DNA from 3 places in the Serratia sp. Nf2 genome. Region 2 is predicted to be linked to each of the others. Evidence: predicted binding sites of a transcription regulator. Region 2 holds the regulator's gene; each other region holds the start of a gene.
What was found. The regulator PurR, encoded in region 2, represses purine synthesis genes. The targets are predictions, from matches to a motif close to CANGCAAACGTTTGCNTG.

Region 1 (3,231 bases), on a different contig from region 2:
CTGCTGCCGTTGGGCGACGATATGCGCTTTATTCCTGGCCACGGCCCGATGTCGACCTTTGGCCACGAGCGCCAGACCAACCCGTTCCTGCGCGAAGAGCCGGCGGTGTGGTAGCGATTATTTCCCGGCAGAAATAATCAAGGGCGCATAGAGCGCCCTTTTTTTATGATTTATGGCCTGCGTCGATGCTTTTAGAGCACGGCGACGATGGCTTCACATAGCGGCGCCATGTTGTCCGGCGTCATGCCGGCCACGTTCACCCGGCCCGAGTTCACGGCGTATACGCCGAACTCTTCGCGCAGACGCAGCACCTGTTCTTTGGTCAGGCCGCTGAACGAGAACATGCCGTTCTGCTGGATAATGAAGCTGAAGTCCTGTTGCGCGCCTTTCTCCTGCAGGGTGTTCACGAACAGCTGACGCATGCGGTGAATACGCTGGCGCATGTCGGTCAGCTCCTGTTCCCACATTGCGCGCAGAGCGTCGTTGCCCAGAATGGTGGCGACCACGGCCGCGCCGTGCGACGGCGGGTTGGAGTAGTTGGCGCGAATCGCCGCTTTCACCTGGCTGAAGGCGCGATCGGCGGTTTCGGCATCGGCAGCCACAATGGTGCAAGCGCCGACGCGCTCATTGTACAGACCGAAGTTTTTCGAGTAGGAGCTGGCGACGATCAGCTCTTGATGTTTGGCGGCGAAAATACGCAGGCCCTGCGCATCCTCTTCCAGACCGTTGGCGAAGCCCTGGTAGGCGAAGTCGAACAGTGGCAGCCAGCCATTGGCCACGGAAAGCTCAGCCAGTTGTGCCCACTGCTCCGCCGTTGGATCGATACCGGTCGGGTTATGGCAGCAGCCGTGGAACAGCACGACATCACCGGCCTGGGCCAGTTTCAGGCTGTTCAGCAGGCCGTCGAAATCCAACGCGTGGTTGGTGGCGTCGTAGTAGGCGTATTCCAGCACTTCCAGGCCCACGGCGCTAAAGACGTTCTTGTGGTTCGGCCAACTTGGGTTGCTGATCCAGATGCGTTTGGCGCTGGTCTGGTTAGCGATGAAGTCTGCCGCCACGCGCAGGCCGCCGGTGCCGCCTGGCGTCTGTGCGGTGCGCGCGCGACGATCGGCGACGATCGGGCTCTCTTTACCGAACAGCAGCGCTTGCGTGCAACTGGCGAACGCCGGGATGCCTTCAATACCGAGATAGTTTTTGGTGGTCTCATTTTCCAGCAGATACTGCTCAGCTTTTTTTACGCTGGTCAGCACCGGGGTTTTACCGGTTTCGTCTTTATAAACGCCAATCCCTAAATTGATTTTATTCGGGCGGGCGTCGGCGCGGAAAATGTCGGTCAGGCCCAGGATCGGGTCGGCGGGTGCGGCGGTGATTTTTTCAAACATGTCAGGTGCTTCCAAATCTCGGAGTTAAGCAGACAGAAGCATCAGGGTAACGCCAGTTATCGGCTTTGCCAACCGTTTGCGACAAAAACACCGCGATCTTGTGAAGGGGGAGTATTAGGCAGAAAAAATGATGGGGAAGGAGAAATCGGCAGGATAAAAAGTTACCGGCTGACACAAACAAAAACAGGGCCGAAGCCCTGTTTTTTAACTTAGCCGACGGTAAACCGCCGTTAAGCGAGACAACTTAGAACTGGTACACCAGACCAACAGCGACGATATCGTCGGTAGCGGTGCCGGTTGCTTTGGTGAACTCGTTGTCATCCAGCAGGTTGATTTTGTAATCAACGTAGGTGGACATGTTTTTGTTGAAGTAGTAAGTGGTACCAACAGAAACATATTTAACCAGATCTTGGTCAGAACTTACGCCTGGGACGTTCAGGTTTTTACCTTTAGACTGCAGGTAAGACACTTCTGGACGCAGACCGAAGTCGAACTGGTACTGAGCAGTCACTTCGAAGTTCTGAGTTTTGCTCGCGAAGCCACCGCACTTGTCATCGGTAGCTGCACAGCCAGCACCGAAGTTGCCGCCGCCGAACGGAGTCATGTTACGGGTTTCTGCGTACATTGCCGCCAGGTAAACGTTGTTGGCGTCGTATTTCGCGCCCACGGTCCATGCGTCAGCCTTGTCGCCACGCTCGTTGGAACGCAGTTTCTGGTCGTCGGTACGGTTGGAAGAAGCGTATGCAGCGCCGAAGCTTACGCCTTCGCCGATGTCATAAGTAGAGGAGATACCCCAGCCGTCGCCGTTTTGTTTCTTAACGTTACGACCGTCGTTCTGGTTTTTGCCCTGGTATTGCAGAGCGAAGTTCAGACCGTCAACCAGACCGAAGAAGTTGTTGTTACGATAAGTCGCAACGCCGTTGGTACGGCCGGTCATGAAGTTGTCGGAGTAGGTGTAAGTATCGCCACCGAACTCTGGCAGCATATCGGTCCAGCCTTCTACGTCGTACAGTACGCCGTAGTTACGGCCGTAGTCGAAGGAGCCGTAGTCAGCGAATTTCAGACCAGCGAAGCCCAGACGGGTTTTGGTGCCTTCGGTGCCCTGAGACTCGGAGTGGTTAGCCTGGACGTTGTATTCCCACTGGCCGTAACCGGTCAGTTGGTCAGTAATCTGAGTTTCACCTTTGAAGCCGAAACGAACATAGGTCTGATCGCCGTCGTTACCTTTGTCGTCGGAGAAGTAGTGCAGACCGTCAACTTTGCCGTACAGATCCAGCTTGTTGCCGTCTTTGTTGTAGATTTCAGCTGCGTTTGCTGCACCAGCAGCCAACAGAGCCGGGATAACCACTGCAAGAATGTTGCGCTTCATCATTATTACCCTCATTGGTGTTATTCGGACACCTTTGCCACTGCCGCCAATAATTCTTTGGGAACTATTGTTGATAGATTGGTGTCGTCCTGTGTCTGAACGCAGTGTTCCATTCACAGGCGGGTTAATCTAGGACGAAAATGATACCAATGTCCCAATCAGGTTGCAAAAGGAAAGTATGTGTAACCAAATGTAATTTTTCGGGAACTTTGTGACGTGCGTCAATATTAAAAAATGCGAAAGGCCAGCGAGGCTGGCCTTTGTTTTGTAACGAAATCGTTTAAAAAACGTTTGATCGTATGAATTAGAAGCTTGCGTTACGTGGTGTGCGTGGGAACGGGATTACATCGCGCACGTTTTGCACGCCGGTGACATAGGCGATTAAACGTTCAAAGCCCAGGCCGAAACCGGAATGCGGCACGGTACCGTAACGGCGCAGATCGCGATACCACCAGTAGTCTTCTTTATTCAGACCCATCT
Region 2 (3,231 bases):
CGATCAATAATACCGGTTTGCGGCCCAGGCGGTCGGAGAGCGGCCCCCACAGCAGCTGCGCGAAGGCGAAGCCGGCCAGGAAGATGCTCAGGCTGGCGCTCACCGCGCCGGCGGAAATTTGCAGTTCCTCCCGCATGGCGCCGAAGGCGGGGAGGTACATATCGGTCGCCAGATAACCCAGCATGCTCAGGCCGGCGAGGTAGAACATAAAGCCAAAGGAATTTCGCATGGTATTTCTCGTTAATATTTTAGTGTCGCAGGTTTTTAGCGCCGGCCAGTGTATCCGGCTGGATCTCTGCTTGTGAAACGGTAATATTTGCAAAGTGCTGTTAAAAAAATTGAAGGCAAAGCGATGTGGTCTGAATATTCTCTTGAAGTGGTCGACGCAGTGGCGCGTACCGGCAGTTTCAGCGCGGCGGCGCAGGAGCTGCACCGGGTGCCGTCGGCGGTGAGCTATACCGTACGGCAGCTGGAGCAATGGCTGGCGGTGCCGCTGTTTGAGCGGCGTCACCGCGACGTGGAGTTGACGCCGGCCGGCGCGTTGTTTATCAAGGATGCGCGAGTTGTTATCAAAAAAATGCTCGACACTCGCCGCCACTGTCAGCAGGTGGCTAACGGGTGGCGCGGCCAGCTGAATATCGCGGTCGACATCATCGTCAAACCGCAGCGCAGCCGCCAACTGGTGCTGGATTTCTACCGTCATTTCCCCGACGTCGAATTGATGCTGCAACCCGAGGTGTTCAACGGCGTGTGGGATGCCTTGGTGGACGGCAGGGCGGATATGGCGATCGGTGCCACCCGTGCGGTGCCGGTCGGCGGCGGCTTCGCCTTCCGCGACATGGGCTATATGAACTGGCTGTGCGTGGTCAGCCCGCAACATCCGCTGGCGCAGTTGACGGGGCCGCTGAATGACGATCAGCTGCGGCCGTATCCTTCGCTTTGCCTGGAGGACACCTCGCGCAATCTGCCCAAGCGCGTCACCTGGACGCTGGATAACCAGCGGCGGCTGGTGGTGCCGGACTGGACTTCGGCGCTCGACTGTTTGTGCGCCGGGCTGTGCGTCGGCATGATGCCGGCGCATCGGGCGCTGCCGCGGGTGCAGCGCGGTGAGTTGAAGGCGTTGCAGCTGCAGCAGCCGTTTCCTGCCAGCCCTTGCTGCCTGACCTGGCAGCAGGATAAACCGTCACCGGCGATGAGCTGGCTGCTGGCGTATCTGGGCGATGGGGAAACGCTGAATCAGGAGTGGCTGAGCGAGGTGGAACCGGAAGCCGCGCAGGCTTCCGGCGCGGGGGATTAGCGGCGGTAGTCGATGAACGGGCCGTCGGCGACCGAGCGGCGTTCGATCAGCTTCGGATGCACTTCGATCACCTGCGACTCTTCGCGTTTGCTGATAATGCGATCCAGCAGCATGGTGAAGGCCATTTCGCCCAGACGCTCTTTCGGCTGGTGAATGGTAGTCAGCGCCGGGGTGAAGTAGCGGGCGTTGCGCACGTTGTCATAGCCGATCACAGAAATATCCTGTGGCACCCGCAGCCCCAGCTCGTCGGCCGCGCAGATGGCGCCCATCGCCATGATGTCGCCGCCGCAGAATACCGCGGTCGGCCGCTGTTTTTGCGACAGGATTTGGTGCATCGCCTTGTAGCCGGACTCCGGCTCAAAGTCACCCTGGACGATCCACTCTTCGCGGATGTCGATATGCGCTTCCTGCAGCGCCTTCATAAAGCCCTGATGACGGCCGCCGCCGGTGTTGCGCGACAGCTGGCCCGGAATGGCGCCGATATCGCGGTGGCCGCGCTCGATCAGGTAACGGCCGGCCAGATAGCCGCCTTCGAACGCGTTATCGATGATGGTATCGGTGAAGTCGCCGCGCGCAGCGCCCCAGTCCATCACCACCATCGGGATATTACGGTAGTCTTCCAGCATGCCCAGCAGCTGATCGGGGTACTCGGAGCACATGACCAGCAGGCCGTCGACGCGTTTTTGCGCCAGCATCGCCAGATAGGCGCGCTGCTTATCCATATTATTGTGTGAGTTGCACAGGATCAGGGTGTAGCCCTTGCTGTAGCAGCTGTTTTCCACCGCCTCGATCACTTCGGCAAAGTAGGGCGCTTCGCTCGAGGTGGCCAGCAGGCCGATCGACTTGGTGTGATTGACTTTCAGGCTGCGCGCCACGGCGCTCGGCGAGTAGTGCAGTTCTTTGATGGCGGCCCACACGGCCGCTTTGGTCTCTTCGGCGACGAAACGAGTCTTATTGATGACGTGCGAAACGGTGGTGGTGGAAACGCCCGCGCGTTTGGCCACATCTTTAATCGTTGCCATGTAAGGAATGACTCCTGAACTCACATGTTTACAGCATGTAAGTGTGATGTTAATCGTTTGCCTACGTAGATCCTTCTCCAGAGAAGCGAAAACTGAGTTTTTAGTGTGTTGAAGTCTTCAGCGCTTAATCAGGAGGGGCATGGATGCCGGTACGCAGTTGTGAACTGCGAATTTTGTCGCATATTGAACAAAAGTGGAAGAGGTAATCGAGATTATAAACCGGGAAATGATAACAAGATTTTATCGGCGAACTGTGGGAAAATGATTTGACGTACTAATTGTGCGCCTTTTATCCTTAGGAAAGCCCATTTTAAAGGAGTTGTCATGGATACCGAATTGAAGATGTCGCTGTTCACCACCGTCTGCGCGTTGGCGGTCATTATCGCTTTCAGCTTCGTTGCCGCGTTGAACTGATTTACCCCCGGTTATAAAAAAGGCGCAGCCTGGCTGCGCCTCATCACCTCAGAACCTGCGCTTACGCTAGGTTTTCCGCGGCGAAGGTCCAGTTGACCAACGCCCAGAAGTTTTCCAGGTATTTTGGACGCGCATTGCGGTAATCGATGTAATACGCGTGTTCCCACACGTCAACGGTCAGCAGCGGTTTGTCTTCACCGGTCAGCGGGGTGGCCGCGTTGGAGGTGTTGACGATCGCCAGCGCGCCGTCCGGTTTTTTCACCAGCCAGGTCCAGCCGGCACCGAAGTTTTTCACTGCGGCATCGGTGAACTGCTCTTTGAACGCAGCGAAGGAGCCGAAGGATTTGACGATCGCCACCGCCAGTTCGCCCTGCGGTTCACCGCCGCCCTGTGGCGACAGGCAGTGCCAGTAGAAGGTGTGGTTCCACACCTGCGCGGCGTTGTTGAAGACGCCGCCGTCAGAGGTCTTGATGATCTCTTCGAGCGATTTGCCCTCGA
Region 3 (3,231 bases), on a different contig from region 2:
GCCCATGCAGGAGCGCAGGCCGCCCATCTGCTGGTGGACGATGGCTTTCAGCATGCCTTTATAGGCGACGCGGCCTTCGATACCTTCCGGCACCAGTTTGTCGGCGGCGTTATCGGTCTGGAAGTAACGGTCGGAAGAGCCTTTGGACATCGCGCCCAGCGAGCCCATGCCGCGGTAAGACTTGAACGAACGGCCCTGATACAGCTCGATTTCGCCCGGGGATTCTTCGGTGCCCGCCAGCATGGAGCCGACCATCACGCAGGATGCGCCTGCGGCGATCGCTTTGGCGATGTCGCCGGAGAAGCGGATGCCGCCGTCGGCGATAACCGGAATGCCGGTGCCTTCCAGCGCTTCCACCGCGTCGGCGATGGCGGTGATCTGCGGTACGCCCACGCCGGTCACGATGCGGGTGGTGCAGATGGAGCCAGGGCCGATACCCACTTTCACCGCGCTCACGCCGGCTTCAGCCAGCGCTTTGGCGCCCGCTGCGGTCGCGACGTTGCCGCCGACGATCTGCAGATCCGGGTATTTGGCGCGGGTTTCGCGGATGCGCTGCAGCACGCCTTCGGAGTGGCCGTGCGAGGAGTCGATCAGCAGGACGTCAACGCCTGCCGCCACCAGCGCGTCAACGCGCTCTTCGTTGCCGGCGCCGGCGCCGACCGCCGCGCCTACGCGCAGACGGCCGTGCTCGTCTTTACAGGCGTTCGGCTTACGTTCCGCTTTCTGGAAGTCTTTAACGGTGATCATACCCAACAGGTGGAAGCTGTCGTCCACCACCAGCGCTTTTTCTACGCGCTTTTCGTGCATCTTCTGCAGCACCACGTCGCGCGCTTCACCTTCTTTCACGGTGACCAGGCGATCTTTTGGCGTCATGACCGCGGTGACCGGCTGGGTCAGATCGGTCACGAAGCGCACGTCGCGGCCGGTGATGATGCCGACCAGCTCGTTGTCTTCGGTCACGACCGGGTAACCGGCGAAGCCGTTGCGGGCGGTCAGCTCTTTCACTTCCTGCAGCGTGGTGGATGGGGTAACGGTCTGCGGGTCGGTAACTACGCCGCTTTCATGCTTCTTCACGCGGCTGACTTCTTCAGCCTGGCGCTCGATGGACATGTTTTTGTGGATGAAGCCCAGGCCGCCTTCCTGCGCCAGCGCGATGGCCAGGCCGGATTCGGTAACGGTATCCATGGCTGCGGACAGCATAGGGATGTTCAGGCGGATGGTTTTGGTCAGTTGAGTGCCGAGCTCTGCGGTGTTAGGCAGAACCGTGGAGTGGGCTGGAACCAGGAGGACGTCGTCAAACGTCAGAGCTTCTTTAGCGATACGTAGCATGGGCAATATCTCACCAGGGTGGGCTGTGAAAAAGATAAAATATTGCCGCGGCATTATACAGAGCGGAATCGGTTGCCTCCAGCACTTTCTTACAAAAAGTCTTGATTACCTTTTTCAGCCATGTAGTATCGACCAATTAAGTGATTGTTTTGAAATTTGATCTGGGTCACATGTCGCTACCTGTTTCGCCTTCCATTTTTACCGTAAGCCGCCTCAATCAGACGGTTCGCCAACTGCTGGAAAGGGAAATGGGGCAGATTTGGCTCTCCGCCGAGATCTCCAACCTCTCCCAGCCCGCCTCCGGCCACTGGTATTTCACGCTGAAAGACGACCGCGCCCAGGTGCGCTGCGCGATGTTCCGCAACAGCAACCGCCGCGTCACTTTCCGGCCGCAAAACGGCCAGCAGGTCCTGGTGCGCGCCAGCATCACGCTGTATGAACCACGCGGCGACTACCAGCTGATCGCCGAGAGCATGCAGCCCGCCGGCGACGGCCTGCTGCAGCAACAGTTCGAGCAGCTGAAACAGCGCCTGAGCGCCGAAGGGCTGTTCGATCAGCAGTTCAAGCAGCCGCTGCCCGCCCCGGCCAAACGCGTCGGGGTGATCACCTCCGCCAGCGGCGCGGCGCTGCACGATATTCTGCAGGTCTTGCAGCGGCGCGATCCGTCGCTGCCGATCGTCATCTATCCCACCTCGGTGCAGGGCGCGGAAGCGCCGATGCAGATCGTGCGCGCCATCGAGACCGCCAACCGCCGCGATGAATGCGACGTGCTGATCGTCGGCCGCGGCGGCGGTTCGCTGGAAGATCTGTGGAGCTTCAACGACGAACGCGTGGCACGGGCGATCTTCGCCAGCCGCATTCCGATCGTCAGCGCCGTCGGCCATGAAACCGACGTCACCATCGCCGATTTCGTCGCCGATCTGCGCGCGCCGACCCCATCCGCCGCCGCCGAACTGGTCAGCCGCAATCAGCTTGAGCTGTTGCGCCAACTGCAGTCGCAGCAGCAGCGGCTGGAGATGGCGATGGATTACTACCTGGCGCAGCGCCAGCAGCAGTTCACCCGCATTCATCACCGTTTACAGCAGCAGCATCCGCATCTGCGCCTGGCGCGCCAGCAGACGCTGCTGTTCAAGCTGCAGCGCCGGATGGAAGACGGCATGCAGCAACAGCTGCGCCTGGCCGCCCGCCGCAGCGAACGCGCCCAGCAGCGGCTGGCACAGGTGCAGCCGCAGGGCCGCATTCACCGCTACCAACAGCGCGTGCAGCAGCAGGAATACCGCCTGCAGCAGGCGATGGAGCGGCAGCTCAACGCCTACCGCCAGCGCTTCGGCGTGGCCTGCAGCCAACTGGAAACCGTCAGCCCGCTGGCGACGCTGGCGCGCGGCTACAGCGTGACGCAAACCCCGCGCGGCGAGCTGCTGAAAACCACCAAACAGGCGCAGGTCGGCGAACTGCTGAAAACCCGCCTGCAGGATGGCTGGGTGGAAAGCGAGGTGAAAACCATCACCGTCGCCAAGAAGCCGCGCAAGAAACGCGCGGCCGAGTAGCCCCTACTCCAGCGTAAAACGCTCGCCCGGTTCGCCGTTCACCCACAGCGCGCGCGTCTCGCCTTCCGGCAGGCTGAGCGTCAGCGTGCGCCAGGCCGGGCGGAAACGCCCTTCCGTCGTGATATCCAGCATGATGCGCTGAGGGTCGCAGCGCATTTCCCAGCGCAGCCACAGCGCATCGCCCTGCCGCCAGCCTTCGCTTTCACCGTCGTCCTCAAACAGCAGCCCGCTACTTGCGCCGCAGCCCTTGAGCGGAAACAGCCGCAGCTCGCGCCGATCGTCGGCGGCCACGTCCACATGCGCCAGCCGCTGCGACAGCGGCAGCGCCGCCCCGGCGCGCACCAGCAGCGGCAGA

Region 1: the regulator PurR is predicted to act here: its motif matches at 1,448-1,465, upstream of C9411_RS19530 (amino acid aminotransferase).
Region 3: the regulator PurR is predicted to act here: its motif matches at 1,391-1,408, upstream of guaB (IMP dehydrogenase).

Annotation. Positions count from the first base shown of each region.
Region 1 covers NZ_PYTW01000009.1:175,591-178,821, forward strand. Annotated here, with positions in the region: gene C9411_RS19525 (MBL fold metallo-hydrolase) at 1-114, shown strand, start outside; gene C9411_RS19530 (amino acid aminotransferase) at 192-1,382, opposite strand; gene ompC (porin OmpC) at 1,627-2,754, opposite strand; gene asnS (asparagine--tRNA ligase) at 3,056-3,231, opposite strand, start outside.
Region 2 covers NZ_PYTW01000003.1:143,722-146,952, reverse strand. Annotated here, with positions in the region: gene punC (purine nucleoside transporter PunC) at 1-229, opposite strand, end outside; gene punR (DNA-binding transcriptional activator PunR) at 353-1,297, shown strand; gene purR (HTH-type transcriptional repressor PurR) at 1,294-2,319, opposite strand; gene C9411_RS08465 (YnhF family membrane protein) at 2,644-2,733, shown strand; gene sodB (superoxide dismutase [Fe]) at 2,795-3,231, opposite strand, start outside.
Region 3 covers NZ_PYTW01000010.1:90,282-93,512, reverse strand. Annotated here, with positions in the region: gene guaB (IMP dehydrogenase) at 1-1,329, opposite strand, end outside; gene xseA (exodeoxyribonuclease VII large subunit) at 1,500-2,876, shown strand; gene C9411_RS20550 (TIM-barrel domain-containing protein) at 2,880-3,231, opposite strand, start outside.